One region of the Paenibacillus sp. CECT 9249 genome, then DNA from elsewhere that is predicted to be linked to it. Evidence: predicted binding sites of a transcription regulator. Region 1 holds the regulator's gene; each other region holds the start of a gene.
What was found. The regulator LexA, encoded in region 1, represses DNA repair genes until DNA is damaged. The targets are predictions, from matches to a motif close to CGAACATATGTTCG.
Positions count from the first base shown of each region.

Region 2: LQ229_RS23130 (WYL domain-containing protein) is a predicted target of LexA. The motif match lies at 1,791-1,804, and genes of this name have one in related genera.
Region 3: recA (recombinase RecA) is a predicted target of LexA. The motif match lies at 2,750-2,763, and genes of this name have one in related genera.

Region 1 is NZ_CAKKLI010000028.1:22,507-28,633, forward strand. It holds gene LQ229_RS18125 (MerR family transcriptional regulator) at 42-449, shown strand; gene glnA (type I glutamate--ammonia ligase) at 476-1,804, shown strand; gene LQ229_RS18135 (DUF559 domain-containing protein) at 2,078-2,746, opposite strand; gene lexA (transcriptional repressor LexA) at 2,990-3,613, opposite strand; gene LQ229_RS18145 (LysM peptidoglycan-binding domain-containing protein) at 3,808-4,164, shown strand; gene LQ229_RS18150 (DUF896 domain-containing protein) at 4,338-4,532, shown strand; gene LQ229_RS18155 (methyltransferase) at 4,620-5,168, shown strand; gene LQ229_RS18160 (HAD-IA family hydrolase) at 5,216-6,010, shown strand.
Region 2 is NZ_CAKKLI010000051.1:24,405-30,531, forward strand. It holds gene LQ229_RS23110 (KH domain-containing protein) at 1-9, shown strand, start outside; gene rimM (ribosome maturation factor RimM) at 101-619, shown strand; gene trmD (tRNA (guanosine(37)-N1)-methyltransferase TrmD) at 622-1,392, shown strand; tRNA gene LQ229_RS23125 (tRNA-Pro) at 1,541-1,617, shown strand; gene LQ229_RS23130 (WYL domain-containing protein) at 1,869-2,204, shown strand; gene LQ229_RS23135 (DUF4097 family beta strand repeat-containing protein) at 2,363-3,232, shown strand; gene LQ229_RS23140 (hypothetical protein) at 3,332-3,694, shown strand; gene LQ229_RS23145 (GNAT family N-acetyltransferase) at 3,774-4,277, shown strand; gene rplS (50S ribosomal protein L19) at 4,536-4,877, shown strand; gene lepB (signal peptidase I) at 4,973-5,587, shown strand; gene ylqF (ribosome biogenesis GTPase YlqF) at 5,609-6,127, shown strand, end outside.
Region 3 is NZ_CAKKLI010000012.1:92,369-98,495, forward strand. It holds gene rimO (30S ribosomal protein S12 methylthiotransferase RimO) at 1-288, shown strand, start outside; gene pgsA (CDP-diacylglycerol--glycerol-3-phosphate 3-phosphatidyltransferase) at 285-866, shown strand; gene LQ229_RS11710 (competence/damage-inducible protein A) at 987-2,234, shown strand; gene recA (recombinase RecA) at 2,833-3,888, shown strand; gene LQ229_RS11720 (RecX family transcriptional regulator) at 3,968-4,705, shown strand; gene rny (ribonuclease Y) at 5,064-6,127, shown strand, end outside.

The sequences.
Region 1 (6,127 bases):
AAAATGAGTACAGATTAAAATAATTGAAAGGCGGATGCATGATGGGGGATGAATTGCGGAGAAATATGGCGCTTTTCTCGATCGGAACCGTCATCAAGCTGACCGATTTGACAGCAAGACAGATACGTTACTATGAGCAGCAGAAGCTGGTCAATCCTGTGCGCACTGCCGGGAATCAACGTATGTTCTCGTTTAACGACGTCGATCGGCTGCTGGAAATCAAGGCTTTAATCGAAAAAGGCGTGAACATTGCGGGAATTAAACAAGTAATGACGCCGATCGAACAGTCCGAGGAAGCGACTGCGATCAAGAAAGAGAACGGAGCGAAGCGGGAAGAACTTACGGATACCGATTTGCATCGCATTTTGAAGCAGCAAATTATGTACGGTAGAAAACCAGGACAAGTTACGATGATTCAAGGCGAGCTGTCCCGTTTTTACAATAAATAAACAATATAAGGCGAGGGAGAGAAACTGTGAGTTACACGAAAGAGGATATTTTACGCATCGCGAAAGAACAAAACGTTAGATTTATTCGTCTGCAATTTACGGATTTGCTCGGTACGATCAAAAATGTGGAAATCCCTTTAAGCCAACTGCCGAAAGCGCTCGACAACAAGATGATGTTCGACGGTTCTTCGGTCGAGGGTTATGTGCGGATCGAAGAGTCCGACATGTATTTGTACCCCGATTTGGAAACATGGCTCATCTATCCTTGGGTCGCGGAAGATCGTATCGCCCGTTTGATCTGCGATGTGTACATGCCGGACGGCACTCCGTTCAGCGGCGACCCTCGCGGCATTTTGAAGCGTTGTTTGAAAGAAGCGGAAGCGCTCGGCTACACAACGATGAATGTCGGGCCGGAACCGGAGTTTTTCTTGTTCAAAACGGACGAGAAGGGCAATCCGACGATGGAATTGAACGACCATGGCGGTTATTTCGATTTGGCTCCGACGGATCTCGGGGAAAACTGCCGCCGCGATATCGTATTAACGTTGGAAGAGATGGGATTTGAAATCGAAGCTTCCCATCATGAGGTGGCGCCGGGGCAACACGAAATCGATTTTAAATATGCCGACGCGGTAAAAGCCGCCGATCAAATTCAAACCTTTAAACTCGTCGTCAAAACGATCGCAAGACAACACGGCCTGCATGCGACCTTCATGCCGAAACCGCTGTTTGGCGAAGCCGGTTCGGGGATGCACTGCCATCAATCCTTGTTCAAAGGCAAAGTAAATGCGTTCTACGACGAGTCGGACAAGCTCGGATTAAGCGATGAAGCGCGTCAATATATGGCCGGCATTTTGAAGCATGCGCGCGCCATGGCCGCCATTACGAATCCGACGGTGAACTCCTACAAGCGCCTTGTGCCGGGATATGAAGCCCCTTGCTATGTGGCTTGGTCCGCTTGCAACCGCAGCCCGATGATCCGCATTCCTTCATCGCGCGGATTGAGCACGCGCGTTGAAGTCCGCAACCCGGATCCTGCGGCGAACCCGTATTTGGCTCTGGCAGTCATGCTGAAAGCCGGTCTGGACGGCATCGTCAACAAACTTGAGCTGATCGCGCCGACGGACCGCAACATTTACGTCATGTCGGAGCAAGAGCGGATCCAGGAGGGCATTCCTAGCTTGCCTTCCGATTTGAAGGAAGCGCTCGTCGAAATGGCGAAGAGCGAATTGATCCATTCCGCCTTGGGCGATCATGCGTTCGCGCATTTCTACGAATTGAAGGAGATCGAGTGGGATATGTTCCGCACCCGGGTCCATCAATGGGAACGCGACCAATACATGACCTTATATTAAGATTATTCTCGAATGGAAAGAGCCCTTGCGGGCTCTTTTTTTATACATCTGCAGCGCCGAGCGGGGGCCCATCAACCCGGAAACAAATCAATTAGCGGTATTTGCTACTGTTATTTTGGAGTAACTGGCTAGTTTATCGAAACTAGCTGGAATTTCTGGCGCTAATTTTGAGCAATTTGGCTGCGATGAAGATGTGGCTTCTATTAACGGTAGGATTTACCGCTAATTTCGATATTCTTAGGATATCAGGGGAATTAGCGCCTGATTTTGGAGCTAATCCAAGTAATTCCATACTCCGGGCGCCAGTTCATACCGAACGATTCGTTCTCCGTTGCCGCGGTAAGAGGGGAGGAGCCAACCTTGGGCGCATAATCGTTTCAGCATGAGGACGGCCGGTTTATGATTGACGTCCAGATGACGTTCCACATCCTTCGGCCTGATCGGACCGGCACATTGGATAGCGAAACGAATGATTTCTTTCTCGGCGAACGAAGCGCGCGACGCTGGAGTCTGATTGGACAAATATCTGCTTAACACCATTTGCAGCAATGTCATGCATAATTGGGGATGCTGTTCCACATCGTCGTACGCAAAGGAGATGACTTGATATCCCATCGCATGCAGGAATGTTTCGCGGTTTAACTCGTTGCAATATTTGTGCCGGTCCATCTCCCGTACGTGGGCAGCGTATCCTTTCACTTCAATAATCAGCTTTACATGCCCGGGCAGCCATGCAAAATCCGCGAAGTAGGTTCGTCCCCGCCAATCCAGCACTTCGTATTCGGGATGGAGATGCTCCAAATTCCCGCGAAGCGGCCACCATACGTTTCTGAGAAATAAGGACTCGGCATGCCGATGCCCTCTTTCCAGCCGGCCCCGGCGTTCTCCCGTTCTGCTGGCTAGATGGCGCTGAATAAATTGATCGTAAACTTCTTCGAACATTGAATCGTTCCTCCTTCATAAATGACAAAAACGCCCCGCTTTCATTCGTTAAGAATGAAACGGGACGTTCTTCGTCTCCTTAAGCAGTATAGATCAATAAGTCGGATGCGTCGAGCCTTCATCGGCGACTTAGCGCCCGGAATTGGCTTTGTAATTACAAGCAAGCCTTCCGCAATGCAATTGGAAAAACGTGCAGCCGCAAGGGCTCGAGGTAAAAGCTCTTTATCCAACCTATGTAACCGATCAATGGATATCGCGGAATACGCCGATCACTTTGCCGAGGATGGTGACATGATTGAGACGAATCGGCTCCATCGTGGCGTTCTCCGGCTGAAGGCGGATATGGTCCTTTTCTTTGTAGAACGTTTTCACAGTCGCTTCGTCATCCTCCGTCATCGCCACGACAATGTCTCCGTTATCCGCGGTTTGTTGCTGCCGAACGATGACATAGTCTCCGTTATGAATGCCGGCTTCGATCATACTGTCTCCGATGACCGATAGCATAAATACGTTATGATCCCCAACAAAATGTTCGGGCAGCGGGAAATAATCCTCAATATTCTCGGTGGCCGTAATCGGCATGCCGGCCGTTACTTTCCCGACGACAGGAACTTTGGTAATCGAATGTGTATATAAATGGGTTTGCTCGTCTTCCTGGCCCAAAATTTCGATCGCACGCGGCTTGGTCGGATCGCGGCGTATCAGCCCTTTCTTCTCCAACCGGTCGAGATGCCCGTGTACCGTTGAACTTGAAGCCAAACCTACGGCTTCGCCAATTTCCCGTACCGAAGGAGGGTAGCCTTTAGCCCGTACTTCGTTGCGAATGAATTCCAGAATCGCTTGCTGCCGATTTGATAACTTGGACATTGCCGTATCAACTCCAATGCTTTTTATCAAAATTATACCATAGAACTTCAGTTCGCACAAACGTAAGTTCTAAATATTTTCAATAGGAAAGAAACAAAAAAAGAACAAACGTTCGAAAAACGGATTGACTCAAACAAGTGTTCGTGTTATGATGTGGATATCGTAAATAGAACAAGTGTTTGGGGTGTTGATATATGATCAACCAATACAGTACTTATAAGAGCATTTATCATGATTCGCCGCTCATAACGGACCGTCAAGTTCGGCAAAACCGCAAGGTTGGGCAAGTTTTCTTATTTGCTGCGGTCTTGCTGCTGCTCACCAGTTTCGGCATTGTCAAGGCATTTGCCTCTTCAGACGATGACGAATGGGCGTTCGAATCGACCCCCGCCAAACAAATTATCGTTACGCAAGGCGAAACGATGTGGAGCATCGCCAAGCGTTATAAGCCTGAACGTATGGACATTCGCAATTATATTGAAGATATGAAGAAATTGAACCATAAACGTACTTCCGCCATTCAGGCCGGGGAACTGCTATCTATTCCTTAACCGCAGGTTTCCTCGCTTAATTCCCGCTTACCTTCATAATATAATGAAACGCCCTGGCGAGTGAGCGCCTGGGCTATTCGCATTCCCTTGACAACCTGTTATGTACATGTCAAAGTAAAGAATGTACTATGTTTACAATCGGTTTCACGCAGTAAACGTGGAGGAGGGACAACATGGAAATCGATGCTTTGGTCGCGCGAATTAACGAGTTGGCGCGCAAACATAAATCCGTCGGTTTGACGGAAGAAGAAACGTTGGAACGCGAAAAGCTGCGCAAACAGTATATCGAAGGCTTCAAACGGTCGCTTCGTCAGCAATTGGATTCGATCGAATTCGTAGACGAAAATTCGAATACGATTAAGCATTAATCGCATTCGAATCATTTCGGCGCGGCTTCTTCATCGTTCGGAAAATAAAAGTCAAACGCGATATCAGCTATAGGAGGATCAATTCACATGTCTCGTTCTTGGGAAAGAATGGTTCGCAAAAATACGCAAGCGGTTAACCGTGCGCGGAAGAAGCAAGGGAAAGGAACAATCACCACGGCATCCAAGTCGGAATTCGATAAATTTTTGGGCCGCAGCATTATATTGCCTACGGTTTTGATCGGGTTTGCGCTGATGTACGCCGTGATGACGGCCGGCGTAACGCCGGAAACTTCGTCGACTCTCTATTGGGTTACGATCGGATTGTACATTTTGCTCGGGGTCACTTTTATATTCCGCCGGCCTTATTTGGCAGTCGGCAAATCATCGGTGATGACGCGCCGGCTGAATCGGGATCGCCGTTTAGAAGCGGGGCAAATCAAGCAAATTACGGTTCAGAAAGGTTATGTCGTCATTGAGCCGAGTATTAAAGGTTCTGCTTGGGTATTTTCGCGTTTGACGAACCGATACGACACGCAGGCGATGGCCGAACGGTTGGAGGAATTCGCCAAAGCCAACAACGTGCCGTTCGAAAACAAAGAAAAGCGGGAAGATCAGGCGGAAGTAGAAGAAAAGTGAACAACCTCTATATATAGAAGAAACTTGCGCAGGAAAGGGAGAGGAACATGGCCATTAAGGCGGTATTATTTGATTTGGACGACACGCTCTTGTGGGACGACCGCAGCGTACAGGAAGCGTTTGAAGCGACTTGCGAAGCTGCGCGGCAAAGCCATCCGGGCATCGATCCGTCGGAACTGGAGCAGGCGGTACGCACGGAGGCGAGAGCGTTATACGCAACGTACGATACGTTCCCGTTCACGCAGATGATCGGCATTAACCCGTTTGAAGCGTTATGGGGAAATTTTACGTCAGGGGAACAGCCGGAGTTCCGGAAGCTGCAGCAATTGGCACCGGCTTATCGCAAAGACGCGTGGACGCGCGGTTTGAAGGCGTTAGGCATCGATGACGCGGAGACAGGCGCAAAGCTTGCGGAGCGGTTCGCCGCCGAACGCAGAACCCGTCCGTACGTATACGAAGAAACGTTCGCCGTATTGGATCAGTTGAAAGGCAGCTTCAAGCTGTTGCTGCTGACGAACGGTTCGCCCGATTTGCAGCAAGAAAAATTGGACGGCGTACCCGCATTAATTCCTTATTTCGATCATATCGTCATTTCCGGCTCGTTCGGCGAAGGCAAGCCTGCCGGCTCCATATTTAGATATGCGATGGAAAAGCTCGACATCGAGCCGCATGAAGGCTTGATGGTTGGCGACAAGCTGACAACCGATATAAAAGGGGCTTTGGGAGTCGGCATGCCGGCGGTTTGGATCAATCGGAGAGGCGCCGTACGCAATGGCGAAATCGTCCCGGATTACGAAATTCGCCATCTATCCGAATTGCATCGAATTATCGCCGAACGATAACTTTCCGCCTTCCGAAGACGACATCTTCGAGCGTTTCCCGTTGTTCCGTTCGCGAATGACGGGTTTTTTTTTGAGCTTAACGGCATATTGATTCAAAAATGTCACAATTACATAACG
Region 2 (6,127 bases), on a different contig from region 1:
TTGTCTTAGGAAGCGGGGTTAGGATGAATGTCCTAGCCCTTTTTCATATCATAGATAAGTCTGATGGCGTCGTTACGATGTCAAATTCTGAGGAGGCAATATGTCGCATACATTGTTTACCGTTGGGAAAATCGTCAATACTCACGGCATTCGCGGCGAATTGAAGATCGTACCGCAAACGGACTTCCCGGAAGTGCGCTTTCAAAAAGGCAGCAAGCTGCTGTTTCAACATCCGGAGACGAAGGCGACGGTTCCGGTCGTCGTCGAGGGCGCGCGTTTGCATAAAAATATGTACATGGTCAAATTTGAAGGATTCCATAATATTAACGAGGTCGAAAAATATAAAGGCTGGCTGCTGAAAGTATCCGAGGAGCATTTGGTGGAATTGCCGGAAGACGAGTATTATTACTACGAAATTATCGGCTGCCGCGTCGTTACCGACGAAGGGGATGAGCTCGGCGTCATTAGCGAAATTTTAAGCCCGGGCGCGAACGATGTATGGGTGGTTGAGCGCCCGCAAGGCAAGCCGGTGTTGCTGCCGGTCATCGACGAGGTTTTGCTCGACGTCGACGTTGAGCAAAAAGTGGTGAAAGTCCATTTGCTGGAGGGTTTACTATAACGATGAAAATCGATGTGCTGACGCTATTTCCGGAAATGTTCGCGGGCGTATTCGGGACGAGCATTCTCGGCAAGGCGCATGACAAAGAAATCGTACAACTGAATACGGTCAATTTTCGCGATTATGCGAATAACAAGCACAGCACCGTGGACGACTATCCGTATGGCGGAGGAGGAGGAATGGTGCTCAAACCGGAGCCGATTTTCGCCGCCGTCGAGGATTTGTTGGGCGCGCAAGCGGATCAACCGTCCGGCGCCGTTCCGGCAGCGCGTCCGCGCGTCATTCTCATGTGCCCGCAAGGAGAATCGTTTACGCAAGCGAAAGCGGAAGAACTTGCGCGGGAACGCCATTTGATCTTTATATGCGGCCATTACGAAGGATACGACGAACGTATACGCGAGCATCTGGTCACGGATGAGCTGTCCATCGGCGACTACGTGCTCACCGGCGGGGAATTGCCGGCGATGGTCGTCATAGACAGCGTCGTTCGCTTGCTGCCGGGCGTACTTGGCAACGAAACGTCCGCGGTTACCGATTCGTTCAGCACGGGGCTGCTTGAATATCCGCATTATACGCGCCCGGCCGATTTCCGCGGTTGGACGGTGCCCGATGTGCTGCTCTCGGGCCATCACGCCAATGTGGCCGAGTGGCGCCGGCGGGAATCGCTTCGCCGCACATGGCAGCGCCGCCCCGATCTGCTCGAACGCATGGAGCTGACGCCGCAAGAGCAGGCGTGGCTGCGGGAAATCCGGGAAGGCGGCGAGCGGCGATGACGCCGCTTCTTTGGCATTGCGATTGACGAAGAGGCATGCTGTCATCGTACGCCTCGCCCCGGTGCTCTTTTACAGTAAAACGTTGCCTATTCAGGAAAAAACTTTTTTGACAATCTCCCGAAATGTACTATAATATTGAATATAGTGTCGGGGTATGGCGCAGTCTGGTAGCGCGCACCCTTGGGGTGGGTGAGGTCGCAGGTTCAAATCCTGTTACTCCGACCAGATTCATTCATTTTCATGCAATGTTTAAACAAGGTACATATCCCTGCTAGGGAACGGGCCGCACTCTATGAATATAAAAGGGGTTGCGGTTTTTTTATGCTTAAAAGATCATGCAGCCCAGTTGCTGGCGTGTTCTAAACAATTTAAAGCCTTCAAAGCTCGTTAAGTCCTCGCATATTTTTGTTCGAAATTTCATATACAAATCGCGATTTGCGGCCTGATCTTGCAGTGGCGTTGATTAAAAATCGAATATGAACGGGCGGACGGTTCGCCGCGCCAGTCCCGCGAACGAAACGTTGAACGGCCGGAAAGTTTCAAATCTGGCTCAGTATTGGATTTCCTCTACGGATGCTTTTATCGGAAATTTGCCGACATTCGAAGTGCGGGCGGAAGTTCGTCCGGCGATTTTGCCAAGTTTGAAGTGGACCGACCGATATGTGGAAATTGCGGAAATCGGGGCGAAGAGCCGGGAAGACTGGATTCTTGTCGAGCTTTATTTCGAATGGGAGGACGAGGCGAAAGGATTTATATTAGGTTTTGCCGATCAGATCAACGTTATCGAACCGAAGCATCTGCGATGGAGATAAGGCGGTGGCGGGCATGTACCGGTAAGTTCCGCTAGACTTAAGTCCAGTGCAATTTATTGCATAGGTCCGTTGGATTATCGTATGACATTGATATACTAAGTACAGGATGGATTCGTCTTCGATAATTCAAAAGAACAGCATACGGGGGGACTTATGAAATGATGAGAAAAAACGTTATCATTTGTTCGGCTATATTGGCGGTAAGCCTTATTTTCGCCGGATGTTCGGCAAAGCAGGACGTCGTCGCAAGCAAGCAGGCCGACCAAACGCTGCAAGTGAACAAAGAAATGCAAGTCGATGCCAAATTCCGGAGCGTGAGCGTCAAGAGCGACGTGCCGGCCGTTCGGATCGAGCCGTCTTCCGACCGGTTCGCGCATCTTACGATGCAAAGTTCCGCGCCTAAGGAATTTGCCGAACATTTCAACGTCTATTATAAAGAAACGGGAGATCGGTTGGAGGTGGTCGTCCAAGGGAAAAACAACCGAGATAGTATTCCCGAACTTCTAGACCTGATTAAAGTGTGGAAAGCCGAACTGCATATTCAATTGCCTTCCGGTCGATACGAACGGATCGACGTGAATACCGAAATCGGCAAAATCGAATATAGCGGGCTGGGCGCGGAGCAGCTTGCGGTAAAGAGTGAAGTAGGCGCTATCGAGGTTGCCGATGCCGATACCGGACAAGCGGCAATCCATAACTCGGTAGGCTCGATCGCAGTACATAATGTGAACGGCGTTATGGACGTTACGAACCAAACCGGCACCGTTCAGATCGAAGTCAAGAACGTAGAGCATAACATCACCGCAAGCTCGGAGATCGGAGCTGTAACGATTTCGACGGAGCGGCAACCCGAGAATGTCGGCTTGGCTCTCTCCAGCGAAATCGGGAAAATCAACACCAATTTCGCCTTGGATTATAAAGAAAACTCGAGAACATCGGTCGTCGGGCAGAAAGGTTCGGGCGGAGCGAAGATCCAGGTTGACACGTCAATCGGGCCGATCGAAGTCAATCATCTGGAAAGCGAATAGAAGCGGGCAAGGACATGAAATAGTAGAACTTTACCTCGTAATATGGTACATTTCTGATATCTATTGCATGGCAAATATTCGCTATCAGGAGGGGTTGGGTTGGGTTTTATAGTGAGGTATAATGATAAAGACGACCATTTTACCCGTAAAGAACAGCGTTTTATCATTCGATCTTCCGCCGAGGAAGAAGCCCGCAAACGCAGGGAAGAGGGACATGCCGACGTCGTCGTCCAAGATGAATCGGAAGGCAGCAATATGATCGGCATCATCGTCCGAATCATTGGAATCGCCGTTATCATCGTCGGAATCGTCATCGGATTCGTGGCGGGACAGCTGAGCTATGAGTTTCAACTGATCGTTTCGTTGTATTGGTGGTGCGGTTCGTTCATTACGGGAATGCTCTTTATCGGCTTTGCGGAAGTGATCAAACTTTTGCACGAGATTAATAGAAAAATAAAGTAAAGCAACGACAGCGGAGGAAAACATCATGAGAAAAAGAACGGTTGCTTCGGCTTCGGCCGTATAATCATTGGTGATGCAGATGGTACACATAAGAGAAGCCGTTATCGAAGATTTGCCGAATTTATTAATGATATACAATCATGCCGTACGTACGTCCGCGGCCACATTCGATTTGGAAGAGTGGACGCTGGAAGAGCGGAGGGAGTGGTTTTCCCATTACGGCGGACCGTATCCGCTTATCGTCGCGGTCGTCGACGGGGTCGTCGTCGGATACAGCAGCTTGTCGCCGTTCCGGCAGAAGGCCGCTTACGCCAAAACGGTGGAAATTTCCGTCTACATCGATCCGAAGTTTTGGGGCCGGGGCATCGGCAAAATATTAATGGAAGAAATTTTGAAACGGGCCAAGGAACTGCAGTATCATATCGTCATTTCCGGCATTACCGCCGGCAACGACGCAAGCATCAAGCTCCATGAAAAATTCGGGTTCTCATATATCGGCACCTTTCATGAGGTAGGCTGGAAATTCAACAAATGGCAGGATGTCATGTTCTATGAGCTGATCTTGCCCGAATCTTCTTCGTAATCCGATTACGCCGCGGTCAACGCTCGCATTCCGCATATGATCCGGTCGTTACGGTCTTGAACCGGCTTGACGTCCCGGATTATGATTTTCCGGGTTTGGCTTTGCAAAAACCCTATTTCCATGCTTGTTTTTCAACATTTCTTGTGTTAAAATTTTATCTGTTGTGGTGAATTCGGTGGTCCTCTGCGGACGATGAGGCGGAGCAATTGGCGCTCCCTGAGACGACATGAACACCTGAGTGGAAGGAGGGAGTCCTAGATGAATATCGTTCAAGCGATTACACAAGAACAACTTCGTAAAGATATTCCAAGCTTTCGTCCCGGCGATACTTTGAAAGTATATGTAAAAGTTATCGAGGGTTCGCGCGAGCGTATCCAGCTTTTCGAAGGTGTTGTGATTAAACGTCGTGGCGGCGGAATTAGTGAGACTTTTACGGTTCGTAAAATTTCTTACGGCGTAGGCGTGGAAAGAACATTCCCGCTGCATTCCCCGAAAATCGATAAAATCGAAGTGGCTCGCCGTGGTAAAGTGCGTCGTGCGAAGCTTTATTATCTTCGCAGTCTTCGCGGTAAAGCAGCTAGAATTAAAGAAATCCGTTAATTGGCGACTAGAGGGGCTTGTGATGCAAGCCCCTTTCGCATTTTGTATGAAATATCGGCTTGTAACGCAAGTTATAGGAAGGGGTCAAACAGGCGATGGACCAAGAGCAATCAATCGATCAATCGGAACAAACTTCCAAACCGGATAATAAAGTGAAAAACGAATTGATAGAATGGGCCAAAGCCATCGGGATTGCTGTCGTTTTGGTCGTTGTCATTCGTTGGTTCGTGTTTGCGCCGTTTATTGTGGACGGCCCATCTATGGAGCCCAATTTCGAAACAGGCGAGAGGCTGATCGTAAATAAACTGCTTTACGATTTCCGCATGCCGCAACGAGGAGAGGTCGTCGTGTTCCATGTGCCTGACGAGGGCAGAGATTTCATTAAACGGGTGATCGGCTTGCCGGGCGATACGGTGAAGGTGGAGGGCGACGACGTCTATGTCAACGGTGAAAAAGTAAACGAATACTATATTCAAGATGCAATCGAACAAAGCAATCAGGAAGGACGCTTATACAACTCGTATCTCAATTTCCCGAACGGAGAAGTGCCTGACGGCACGGTGCCGGAAGGCAAAATATTCGTGATGGGGGATAATCGTTCGAACAGTAAAGACAGCCGCTCGATCGGCTATGTGGACATTAAGGAAGTTGTCGGCCGCGCGGATTTGATTTTCTGGCCGATTCAGAAAGTAACGATCGTGAAACATTAATGTCGGGCGAGGTGAACAAAAGTGACGATCCAATGGTTTCCCGGACATATGACGAAAGCGCGGAGGCAAATCCAGGAAAAGCTCAAGCTGATCGATGTCGTCATCGAACTGTTGGACGCCCGTCTTCCGCTGTCCAGCCGCAATCCGATGATCGATGAAATTTTGCAAGGCAAACCGCGCTTGATTGTGCTGAACAAAGCGGATCTGGCGGATCCGGAGGCGACGGACCAATGGATTGCTTATTTCAAAAACGAAGGAATAACCGCCCTTCCGGTTGATGCCTCGAGCGGGACGAAAGTGCAGGAAATTCCGGGACACGCGAAGCGGCTGTTGCAGGATAAAATTGAGAAGCAAATTGCCAAAGGCATCAATCCGAGGGCGATTCGCGCCTTAATCGTTGGCATCCCGAACGTCGGCAAATCGACGCTTATCAACCGACTGGCCGGGAAGAACATCGCTGCGACCGGCGATCGGCCGGGCGTCACGAAAGGACAGCAATGGATTAAAGTCGGCACGGAGATGGAATTGCTCGACACCCCG
Region 3 (6,127 bases), on a different contig from region 1:
GATCAAGTGCCGGACGATGTGAAGGAATGGCGCGCGAATACGCTTATGGAAATCCAGCGCGAGGTATCGAAGCATCATAGCGCCAAACATATCGGCCAAGTATTGGATGTGCTTGTGGAGCGCTACGACGGACGCAACGACGTATATATCGGACGGTCGCAATACGACGCGCCGGAAATCGACGGAGAGGTGTTTATTTCCAATTGCAAGGCCAACATCGGAGAAATCGCCAAAGTACGTATTACCCATGCGTTTGAGTTCGACTTGTCCGGGGAGGGTGTATCGTGAATCTGGCCAATAAAATTACGCTGGCCCGTATCTTTTTAGTACCGATTATGATGTTTTTTTTGCTGGTGAATTTCGATTTTTTTCCGGCAATCAACATTGAATCCTTCCATATCACGTACAACCAGATCATTGCGGCGTTAATTTTCATTGTGGCCGCAAGCACGGACGGGTTGGACGGGTATATCGCGCGCAAGGGGAAGATGGTTACGAATTTGGGCAAGCTGCTCGATCCGCTCGCCGACAAACTGCTCATCGCCGCAGTGCTCATATCGCTCGTTGAAATGGGCAAATGCGACGCATGGATCGCGATCGTGATCATTAGCCGCGAATTTGCGATCACCGGCCTGCGCCAGGTGGCGCTGCTCGAAGGCAAAGTCGTTGCGGCCAGCAAATGGGGCAAATGGAAAACCGGGGTGCAGATTACGGCGATTATCGCCATGCTGCTCAACAATTTTCCGTTTACGTTTATCGGTTTCCGTTTCGACTTGGTAGCGATTTGGGCCGCGGCGATCATCACGGTATATTCCGGGATCGATTATTTCGTGAAAAATAAAAATGTGATCAATTACTCTCAATGAGATGAGCGACATTGGCTGCTTTATTCGGATTTTCGTCCTTTCGGGGATAGGATCTGAATGAGGCGGCTCTTTTTTGCCATGATGGAGCGTCGAAAACGATATTTGAAGGGGGAAACGGCCATGAAAGCCGAAATTGTTGCGGTAGGAACCGAACTGCTGCTCGGACAAATCGTCAATACGAACGCGCAATTTTTATCGCGGGAACTGGCGGCGCTAGGAATCGACGTATATTACCAGACGGTGGTGGGCGATAATCTGCAGAGACTGCGGCAGGCGATTGAAATAGCGCGGGAGCGTGCCGATCTCGTATTGTTTACCGGGGGGATCGGCCCAACGCAAGACGATTTGACCAAGGATGCGCTGGCTTCATATTTGGGGCGAACGCTGCATATTCACGCCCCTTCGATGGACAAAATCGAGCGGATGTTCCTCTCGCGCGGCGCGCATATGGTGGAAAGCAACCGCAGGCAGGCGCTCATGATCGACGGCAGCGATCCGCTGCCCAACGAAACCGGTCTCGCCGTCGGCAATGCGCTGATCCATGACGGAACGGCTTATATGCTGCTGCCGGGACCGCCGAAGGAAATGAAGCCGATGTTTGAGCATGAGGGCAAGCGCTGGCTGCAACAACGGTTGTTGACGAATGAAATGCCGTTGTTCTCGCGCATGCTGAAATTTGCCGGCATCGGCGAATCGTCCTTGGAAGCGAAGCTGATCGATTTGATCGAAGGGCAGTCGGATACGACGATCGCCCCGTACGCCCAGGAAGGCGAAGTGACGATACGTCTGTCGACGAAAGCCCGGACCGAAGAGGAGGCATCGGCGAAGCTGGACGTATTGGAGACGGAAATTCGCGGGCGGCTGGGAGCGCATCTGTATGCCGCCGAGAACGTCGCGATCGAGCAAGTGATCGTCGAGCGCATGAGCGCCAAAGGCTGGACGCTGTCGGCGGCGGAAAGCTGCACCGGCGGATTGCTGTCCGAGATGATTACGGCTATACCGGGAAGCTCGCGCATGTTTGCCGGCGGCATTGTTTGCTATTCCAATGCGCTGAAGGAGCAGCTTCTGAACGTGCCGCATGCGATGCTCGAAGGCGAGACGGCGCCGGGAGCGGTGAGCGCCGAAACGGCGCAAACGATGGCCGAGCAGATGCGGACGATTGCGGATACCGATCTCGCCGTTGCCATTACGGGCGTCGCCGGCCCCGGCGCTTCCGAGCGGAAACCGGTCGGTCTCGTCTACATCGCTATCGCGCAGAAGGGGGAGCCGACGCAAGTCGAGAAGCTGCAGCTTTCCGGCGGGCGCGAAATGATCCGGCTGCGCACGGTGAAGACGGTGCTGTACCATCTGTGGCGCCGGTTGAATTGAAGCTGCTTATCGGGTTCGCGCTATGTGTTAGCTTAGCGCACCTCGTTGGATTTTATCCAATAGATTGCGATCTGTTGAAGGGGAAACGAGTCGGCTGCTGGAATTAATCCAATATTTTCGGAGGAAATCGGCAATATTTCACGTTTTGCTTTGAAATGGCTGGATGTTTTCCAATAGAGATGGATAAGAAACGGGATATGGCCTTGTTCTATTGCATAAAATCCAATGGGGTTTGTTAGCGGCAACGCTTTGAAATGGGAATGTCGGTTAAGAAGAAGCATGCTTGCGGTATCTGGTTCGTTCTAGTGTCATGTACTGCGGCAAGAACTGTGTTATTCAGCAGTGCGATCACGCCACTTTGGCGAAACGGCGGCCTGCATGAGCGCTATACTGGCTATTGCCATATCGGGCCGGTTAAAGTATAATATAGACAAGTTAACGGAAGAACCGTAGCGAGGACCCATCCTTTGCTGCGGTTTTTTTGCGGCCAATGAACGCGCATGTCGAGAAAAAAACGAATGTATGTTCGAAAAAATACTTGGCAAAGGGTGAAAAACAAGGTATCATAAAACTATAAATCAAGAAGGAAGTGAGTTCATTGTCAGATCGTCGCGCTGCACTTGAAATGGCATTACGTAATATCGAGAAACAATTCGGAAAAGGCTCGATCATGAAGCTGGGCGAATCCACACATATGCAGGTTGAAATCGTGCCGAGCGGATCGCTCGCGCTGGATATCGCGCTAGGAATCGGCGGATTGCCGCGGGGACGGATCGTCGAAGTGTACGGACCGGAATCGTCCGGTAAAACGACCGTCGCGCTGCATGCGATCGCCGAAGTGCAAAAGATCGGCGGACAAGCCGCCTTTATCGATGCGGAGCACGCGCTCGACCCGTTATACGCCAGCAAACTCGGCGTCAACATCGACGAATTGCTGCTATCCCAACCGGATACGGGAGAGCAAGCTTTGGAAATTGCGGAGGCGTTAGTGCGCAGCGGGGCGGTTGACATTATCGTCATCGACTCGGTTGCGGCATTGGTGCCGAAAGCGGAAATCGAAGGAGAGATGGGCGATTCGCATGTCGGATTGCAGGCAAGGCTCATGTCGCAGGCGCTGCGCAAGCTGTCCGGCGCGATCAGCAAATCGAAGACGATCGCGATCTTCATTAACCAACTTCGCGAGAAGGTAGGCGTCATGTTCGGCAATCCGGAGACGACGCCGGGCGGACGAGCTTTGAAATTTTATTCGACGGTTCGTTTGGACGTCAGACGCGTCGAGACGATCAAGCAAGGCAACGACATGGTCGGCAACCGTACCCGCATTAAGGTCGTCAAGAATAAAGTCGCGCCGCCGTTCAAACAGGCGGATATCGATATTATGTACGGCGAAGGGATATCCAAGGAAGGCAGCATTATCGATATCGGAACGGAGATGGATATCGTCAACAAGAGCGGCGCATGGTATTCGTACGAGAACGAGCGGCTTGGGCAAGGCCGGGAGAATGCGAAGCAATTTCTGAAAGATCATCCGGAAATCGCGCTCGTCATCGAGAACAAAATCCGCGAAGCGAGCAATTTGGCGGCCGCTGCCGTGTCAAGCGCGCCGGCTTCGTTGGATGACGAAGAGGAAGAATTTGAATTGGAAGCGGAATAACCATTGCGGAAAAGCCTTTACATGCGAATAAAGCGGTAAAGGTTTTTCTTTTTTAGGCGGTCTATAGGAGGGAGAACGATTGGAACAAAACGAACGGCCAGAGGCCGCATCGAACGGACCGGACCGGGAAAGAACGATTACGGCGGTGGAACGGGACGCAAAGCAATCCCGCCGTTATATTATATATGCGGACGGAGAGCCTATACTCAACGTGCATGAAGATATTATGGTCAAGTACAGGCTGTTAAAAGGCGCCGTATTGTTCGAGGAAGACATTCGCGCCATCGTGCGCGCCGACGAATTGCAGCAGGCATATGTGCAGGCGCTCCGTTACCTGGAGCGGAAACCTCGGACGAGCAAAGAGATTGCGGTCAGGCTGACGCAAAAAGGGTTTGAAGCAGAGTTGATCGAGCAAGTCATCCGCCGCTTGGAGGACGAACGTTTCGTGGACGATGCGCTCTATGCCGAGCAATGGACGAAGCAGCGCGTTTACGGGCATAAGAAAGGGCGGATTTGGGTAAAACATGAATTGCAGCAGAAGGGCGTTTCCAAGGAAGAAATCGCGCAAGCGATCGAACAACTCGAGCCGGAGCGCGAGTTGGAGAGCGCCATTCAGGCCGGGCTGAAGAAATGGCGCCAAACGAAAGGGAGCGTGAAGGAACGCAAGCAGAAAACGGCTGCGTATTTACTGCGCCGCGGTTATCCCGGAGAACTGGCGTATCGCGCGATACGGACGATTGCCTGGCAGGAGCCGGCCGATCCGGAGGGCGTTGTCGGGGATGAAGGGGACGACGATGATATCCCGTTTGGCGATTAAATTATTTAATAATTAACGACATGAAATAAATGAATCCCGAATTCGTCCGCGGTCGAAGAGAACGATTGCACGCCCGGGCGATAAACTGATTCAATTGCTTGACAATTTCTTTTTATAAATAATACAATGAGAATGTATAATTTTAATCAGGGTCAGTTTTTCCTTCCAAAAAATTGATTCCATTTGATTTATTTCGCCAATCATTGACTTGCTTGATCTCACCTTTGTGGGATTCGCGCGAGAAGCGCTGACAGCGCGATCTAGTGTGCATCTTAAACGATGAATATGTAAGTGAAACGGATGAAAACCGAAAATAGCCCAAGCAATGCCTTGGAGAATCAACGAGGAGGTGAACAAGATGGAAAACATCTGGATCTCGATCGTTCTCGTTGTAGCCGCATTAATCTTTGGGTTTGGGATTGGTTATTTTATTCGCAAGTCTCTTGCTGAAGCTAAAATTTCTAGTGCAGAACACGCCGCCGCGCAAATCGTGGAAAACTCCAAGAAAGAAGCGGAAGCACTGAAGAAAGAAACGGTCCTGGAAGCAAAAGACGAAGTTCATAAGCTACGGGCCGAAGCTGAAAAAGACATTCGTGAGCGTCGAAATGAAATTCAACGTCAAGAAAGACGATTGTTGCAAAAAGAGGAATCGCTGGATAAAAAAATAGAATCGCTGGAACGTAAAGAAGAACAAGTGGCGAACAAGGAGAAGCGTATCGAGGAAACGCAAGAACAGATAGATTTGCTCTATAAAAATCAAATTGCCGAGTTGGAGCGCATATCCAATTTATCGATGGAAGACGCGCGTACGATCATATTAACGAACGTCGAGCAGGAAGTCAGACACGAAACGGCACAGATGATTAAAGAAATCGAGCAGCAAGCGAAGGAAGAAGCGGACAAAAAGTCGCGCGAAATCATTACGCTTGCGATCCAACGTTGTGCGGCGGATCATGTGGCGGAAACGACCGTCTCGGTCGTTACGCTGCCGAACGAGGAAATGAAAGGCCGCATTATCGGACGCGAAGGACGCAACATCCGCGCGCTCGAAACGTTGACCGGCATCGATTTAATTATCGACGATACGCCGGAAGCGGTTATTTTATCCGGCTTCGACCCGATTCGTCGGGAAATTGCGCGCACATCGCTCGAGAAATTGGTAGCGGACGGAAGAATTCATCCCGCCCGTATCGAGGAAATGGTCGAGAAGTCGCGTAAAGAAGTGGATGAACGCATTCGTGAATACGGAGAACAGGCGACGTTCGAGGTTGGCGTGCATGGTCTGCATCCCGATTTGATTAAAATTCTCGGCCGATTGAAATTTCGGACGAGCTATGGTCAGAATGTTCTTAAGCACTCCATGGAGGTCGCGTATCTTGCAGGGTTGATGGCCGGAGAACTTGGCGAAGATGTTACATTGGC